Regions from separate parts of the Paenibacillus wynnii genome, predicted to be linked through region 1. Evidence: predicted binding sites of a transcription regulator. Region 1 holds the regulator's gene; the other holds the start of a gene.

Region 1 (3,419 bases):
ATACGATAAAATACCGTAGGAGCGCATTACTCGATCAGTTATTCGCAGCGCGGAATCGGCAAGCAGACGTTCACGTGCATTTCGTTCATGTTCTATAATTTGCATAACTACACTTTGAAGATTGTCTATAATTTCGATTTCGGACTGGCCCAGTGTGATCTGGTTGGAAATCTGAAAAATATTCCCGACCGCCTCACTGCCCTCTCCGTAAATCCCTCTTACCGTTAAGCCCACTTGGTTAACCGCAGACAGGATACGATTGATCTGGTGGCTCATTACCAAAGCAGGTAGATGCATCATAACCGAAGCCCTAAGTCCTGTTCCTACATTCGTGGGACAACTGGTTAGATAACCTCTTTTATCATCAAAAGCATAATTAACAGTTTCTTCAAAAATATCGTCGATAGCTGTTGCACGTTCCCAGGCCTCTTGAACCTGAAAGCCCGGAAACAAACATTGTATGCGAAGATGGTCCTCTTCGTTAATCATAATACTGACGGACTCATCTTCATTCAGCATGACGGCCCCACCCTTTGATTCATTGACCAGACTAGGGCTGATGAGATGCTTCTCCACCAATACCTTTTTATCCAGATCCTCTAAATCAACAAGTTTCACCAACTGAAAAGAACCGTATTCCGTCGCCTCTTCTCCGCCAAATACGGGAGTAAGCTGCTCCAGTACCTCTTCTGATTGCTTTAATGAAGCCAGCAGTGGAAAAGGAATGTGCTGCAAATTGCGGGCGATCCGAACACGGCTGCTAATGACAATCTCGGAATGGCTTCCGCCGCCACTGCGCATAAAGTCGCTGAGTGCTTGTTCGGTGAACCGAAGACTTGGCATATCGTGTCCTCCCTATATATCAAAGACTTTACTCTTGTGCAATTTCTTTTTCAAGTCGGCGTATGTGGTCCCGAAGCTCGGCAGCCTTCTCGAACTCTTCCTGCAAAATACTTATTCCGAGTTCCTGCTTCATTTCCTCAATCTGCCGCCTTACCACAATTTGTGCACCGGCTCGTTTGGGGATTTTTCCGACATGCAAGGTGCTTCCGTGTACCCTCTTGAAGAGAGGATCCAAACCACTGTTAAAATATTTATAACAGGAGCTGCAACCGAAGCGCCCCAGTTTACTGAACTGGGAATAAGTCATACCACATTCCACGCAGGCTTGCGTTTGTGCAATCTTGGATGCGGCTGACTTTTCTTTGCCCGGGCCTTCCAGGTCGAGCAATCCCGACAGCAGACTGTGGATGGAAAAGCCTCCCGGGGTTCCTGGAATTAATTCACCCTTTTCTCGAGCACAGCTCTCACAAATATGAAATTCTGTTTTCTCCCCATTCACAATTTTGGTGAAGTGGAGTGTTGCTTGCTTGACACCGCATTCCTGACAGAGCATAACGGCGGAGTCCCTCCCTTAGATTGACAATTATTTACCCAATAACGAAATGATCATCGCCTTCATAAGTTTGGCACGAACCTCATCCCGGTACGGAAGCTTGATGGTCAGGCAATCCCGGGAAACGGCGGCACGTAAGAGACACGCTTCCCGTTCGCTTAGAAAACAGGCTTCCTCCAGCTGATAAATCAGCCCCTCTGCAGCACTTTGGTCAATTTCACTGCCTATCGTGTGATTAAGATGCGCATACAACGCCACATTCTGAGGAAGCTCAAAGCGTTGTATCCGAATATAACCACCGCCGCCGCGTTTACTCTGCACCAGGTAGCCTTTTTCCAAAGTGAAGCGCGTACTAATAACATAATTGATCTGTGACGGTACGCAGGAGAACTGGTCCGCCAGATCATTACGCTGGATTTCCACCGTACCTTCAGGACTTTCATGCAAAATATTCTTCAGATATTGTTCGATAATATCGGAGATATTACGCATCACTCATCCTCCAGTGTTATAAGCTTAGAGTCCAACCGACCAACCGCCTGTAAGGCGAGAACCTATAAGGAAGCTTAACCAAAGAGTAAAATTTCGAATCCAGGCTACTAATTAACCGTATGAACTGAAATCATTCCTTGATATTTGTGCATTCGACCTTCTTAGTGTGACCACTTCACGGTACTTCACATACTCAGTGGGTATTAATTAGGTTATTAGCATTTCCTTATTGTCCAGTTGTTGACTCCGTTGACTTTGACTTTCTTTGACTTATTTAATATTATAGCATATTCTCTGGGAATGCCAAGAGGATGCCTCTTATTTTTTCATTTTGAACAATGAAATGACACCCTATCTATTTAAAAATAGTCCAATAAAGCGGTTTGTGCCCGCGGAACAGCCTTTTCCAACCAGGATACCGCAGAAGGGTCACCCGTCAAAGCTCCAAAACGGTACATCTCCTCTGGGCGTTTATAGCCAAGCAAAAGAACCGTAAATGCTCCAATATCACAGATCAAATCCGCTTGGGAAGAATCACCCTCAGAACGCACCAGGGACGATTGACCTTCACCTGACACATTCCACTCCCACAATCCGGCATTCCACGGAGCATAATCATCCTTAATACAAAGTGTAGCCTTACCCTGAACTCCTTCAGCAAAAGAATATCCTTCCACAAATGCTTTAGCATTCACAATTCTCGCCATAAAGTAAGGAAAATTCTCTTGAGGAATGCGCGGATCAGGAAGTAAGTAGGGAAGGCAATCGTCAGCCGGAACCAACTTCAGCAAAGCCTGAGAAATCATGGAGTCATGATTGCATAGAAAGCTCCACAATCCTCGGCGGGCTTGCTCATTTAAATAGATGAACTCATCAATAATCAGCTCTTTGTTCTCTATTTTATACAGCACATAACCTTCTGGCTTACCTAACGTTGAGTAAAAAACCGCATCATGGCCTTCCTCATTCACAATTGCATTCTCCCACCAGTCCTGGCTACGGTCCAATGTCCCGTTATACTTGGAGGCAAATTCAGTATATAAAATACTCATTACATTAATATCATTCACATCACGCTTTACTTTGCCTTCAATCTCGGTCTTCAGCGGAAATTTTGCAACAGGAATAGTGTATTTCTTATATTCACAGTAGATTTCCCAACCAAACTTACGATAGAAGGGTACGTAGAACGGATGTAAGAAGGATAACAGTTGTCCAGAATCATTCATCTTTTCAAGCGCATGCGTAAGCAACTTAGCCACAAGACCTTGTCTACGGTTCTCGGGCCAGGTCGCCACACCTGCAATACCACCCATTGGAATGACTCTCCCTTGTACGAATACTTGCAGAGGCAGTAATGTCAACTTAGCACTTAGCTCTCCCTCATTAAAAATACCCCATACCCGCTCGGGTTTGAATCTTTTCTGCGCCTTTTCTCTAGCCTTCTCTGAAAGAGTGTACTGAAAAGCATACTCAGACAACCTGATACTGGATTCAAATTCCTCGGGAAGCAACTGCCTGATCTTCAAAA
Region 2 (3,419 bases), 840 kb from region 1:
AATGTGCAAGCATCTTAGCATCAGTCAAGTCATTGATTGCTACCACTTCGATACCTTCTACATTTTGAATACGGCGGAATGCAAGGCGTCCAATACGTCCAAAACCATTAATACCAACTTTAACACTCATTGAATAGTTCCTCCTAGAATTCGTTTTATTTATTCAAGACAGGCCGTTAAGCTTGTCAAGACAACAACGTTAAGTATAATGCAAAAAAACAGATTGCGCCCCCCACAAAATGGAAGCTAGTGCACTAATTGTACATGTTCATCAATTTCTCTGCCTATTTCCACTGCAGCCGCCTCGTCCGTCACAAGAATATCCTCTTGCCCAAACCGGAGCATGGCATGAATGGCTTTGGATTTGCGTTTACCCCCAGCTATACCGACTACGACTTCCGTGCGAATGATATCCTCAAGACGCAGTCCCATCGTAAGCATAGTGTGAACAACCTGCCCATCTTCATTAAAATAATAACCGAATGATTCGGCTACCGCGCCTTCTTCCTGAATCTCCAAGACCGTTGCCTCATCCAGCTTCCGGCGTCGAGTCATTTCGATGGCGTCTCCAATTCCGTGAACAATAATACGTGAACGACGGATGATCTGCACAATCTCCCTTGTATTGGAATCCTGGGCAAGGGACTGGTATGCATCCTCACCAAGCAGATCTGGAACATGCAGCAAGCGGTATTGCGCTCCAACTCGTTTTGCCATTGTTGAGGCAATCGTATTGGCTTGTATCTCCATACTTTCTCCTAATCCTCCACGAGCCGGTACGAACCAGGCATCCTTGTAAGATAGAGGTAGCGGCGGTGTAAGCTGATCCGCCATTTCGGCCAATGTGGAGCCGCCAGTTACAGCAATCGTGTCATCGCTCCGAAGCACACTTAGCAATGCTTTGGCACCTGCGCGCCCAAGCTCACGTTTGGTGAACGGGGATGTTTCACAATCACCAGGGACAACAATTACTTTACTCAGACCGTACGTTGACCGTATCTTCTCCTCCAGATCGTCTAGACCAAACAAGCTCTTAGCGATTGGCTCCAACAGATCCAGCAAGCTGCGGCCAGCATCACTGGTTCGCATACCCACACTGTCGATCTCGATAAGCCCCTGCGATTTCAGAAGATCCGTCTCGGCACGCAAGGTGCGCTCCGTCATGTTCAAGGAAGCGGCAAGCGTTCTGCGCCCAATAATATCGGACAGCATGATCTGATGAAGAATCGTATACCGTCTCTTAAGGGTTTCCATGAGATCAGGCAGAAGCTGCTTTTGTATTTCTAATAAGTTACGCATGCTTTCACTCCTGCAACTTCGTCTTTCTCTATTCCCTTTGTCATGGTCTCAAAATGTCCCGGGCTAACTTTTTAAGTCCCACCCATATCTTACCCAAATTTTGCCCTGAAAGCAAGTCTTCCGAGAGTAGAATTCACAACCGCCTTTCTTCTTATACATTAATAACATTAAGGGGTCTCTTATATAGGGTAGTTATCAGCGGATAAGGCTTCTTTATAAAAGACAGCCATCATGTTACTGCTAGAGGAGCACGGAGATATTCCTTGCTTTTGCATCTCATTCGTATTATAATAATTTCTGTTGCGCCCGTGGTCCAATGGATATGACGTAGGCCTCCGAAGCCTGAGATCCAAGTTCGATTCTTGGCGGGCGCGCCATTATTTTTAATAATATGTATTTTTTAGCAACGCCTATAATATGATTTAACCAAAGTGCCAATGAATGGCTCTTTTTTTTTGCAATAAGTTTGACTTTCTTTGACTTTTTGTTTGAATTTGTTTATCATGTGGTTATTACGGTAAGAGTAACTAAGAAAGACATTCTAACAGCCAATCTCAAGGAGGTTTTCCACGTGAGTTATATTCCTATGGTCGTAGAACAAAGCAACCGCGGCGAGCGCGCTTATGACATCTATTCCCGCCTGCTGAAGGACCGCATCATTTTCCTTGGAACAGAGGTTAATGACGTGGTAGCCAATTCCATTATCGCGCAAATGCTATTTCTAGCTGCCGAGGAACCGGATAAGGACATTCATCTATATGTGAACAGTCCGGGTGGTTCCATTACTGCGGGTATGGCTATATTTGATACAATGCAATACATTAAACCTGATGTATCTACCATCTGTGTGGGTATGGCAGCTTCTATGGGAGCCTTCCTGTTAAATGCTGGTGCCAAAGGTAAACGCTTTGCATTGCCGAACAGTGAAATTATGATTCACCAGCCTTTGGGCGGTGCTCAAGGTCAGGCATCGGACATCGAAATCCGTGCACGCCGCATTCTTAAGCTTCGCGACAAGTTGAACCGCATTTTGTCCGAGCGTACCGGCCAGCCGATAGAACGTATCGAGAAAGATACAGATCGTGATTACTTCATGACTGCTGCTGAAGCAGCTGAATATGGTATCGTTGATAAGGTTATTGAGAAAACACTGCCAGTCGGTGTATAAGACACTTGAAATGAATAAGACCCCGTATCTGCCTCAAACGCAGATACGGGGTCTTTTATTAGCAGAATCTTTCATTACAACATACCGTAACCCAGATGGTTTAGCTTCTCGGCAATTACATAGTAACCCCGTTTATTAGGATGAATATGATCTAAGAATAACAATTCTCTTTCATTCCCCGCAAAACTATTGTAAATGGATGCAAACCCACAACTCCGGCTATTGTACTGTGAGGCATGCCGATTGAACTGCATGACCCAATTAGACGCTTCATCAAGTCTTGGATAGGGATTATACAACCCAACAATCCGGATAATATAAGGGCTTGCCGAATTCCTTTTCAACTGCCACAATGTACCCATAATTCCGTCGAAGTTCTTCTGACATTCCTGCAAGGCTTTTCGCAGCACAACCGGGGTACTCCCTTGCTGTCCCGCTGAGGATTTAGCCGCACGAATGAGGTCGTTCCCACCAATAGATAGAGTGATAAGATCAGCTTCCTGAAGTGCCTGACGGTACATACTATTTCCGCGTAATCGCTGTTCCAGTTCTCCTGTTGTTAACCCGTTCACGCCTAGATTCGTATAGACAACCTTGGAGCGAAGCCTCGCCTCAGCCATCCTGCTGTACACCGGCACGAACCCATTACCGGGCAGCGCACCAAATCCTGTTGTCAGTGAATCCCCGATCGCAGTATATCGGTACCTCATGATTCTCCCCTCCCCATTCATATGCTAAATTCATAATTTAGGATATGAGCTGGAGCCGTAATAGGTAACGGGGAGATGTCCATAGCTGGTGCTGAAATTTAACCTTATTTCAACTTGGCAAATGGGCTGGTTCCATCCGGCAGTAGTTCGGTGAAATTGAATGTGTAGGTTGGGAACCCTTGAGCGTAGGCTGTATATTCATATAACTGAAAGAAGATGACGACCTTGCCCTCTTTTAAGTA

What was found. Region 1 encodes CtsR, which represses protease genes until heat stress. Its sites were predicted from a motif close to ATGGTCAATAAAGGTCAAACA; they were not measured.
Region 2: clpP (ATP-dependent Clp endopeptidase proteolytic subunit ClpP) is a predicted target of CtsR. The motif match lies at 1,763-1,783, and genes of this name have one in related genera.

Annotation. Positions count from the first base shown of each region.
Region 1 is NZ_JQCR01000002.1:2,690,670-2,694,088, reverse strand. Features, by position in the region: gene PWYN_RS14575 (protein arginine kinase) at 1-843, opposite strand, end outside; gene PWYN_RS14570 (protein-arginine kinase activator protein McsA) at 872-1,396, opposite strand; gene PWYN_RS14565 (CtsR family transcriptional regulator) at 1,427-1,888, opposite strand; gene PWYN_RS14560 (GNAT family N-acetyltransferase) at 2,248-3,417, opposite strand.
Region 2 is NZ_JQCR01000002.1:1,849,436-1,852,854, forward strand. Features, by position in the region: gene gap (type I glyceraldehyde-3-phosphate dehydrogenase) at 1-130, opposite strand, end outside; gene PWYN_RS10755 (sugar-binding transcriptional regulator) at 247-1,299, opposite strand; tRNA gene PWYN_RS10760 (tRNA-Arg) at 1,602-1,676, shown strand; gene clpP (ATP-dependent Clp endopeptidase proteolytic subunit ClpP) at 1,871-2,467, shown strand; gene PWYN_RS10770 (GDSL-type esterase/lipase family protein) at 2,542-3,177, opposite strand; gene PWYN_RS10775 (PdaC/SigV domain-containing protein) at 3,282-3,419, opposite strand, start outside.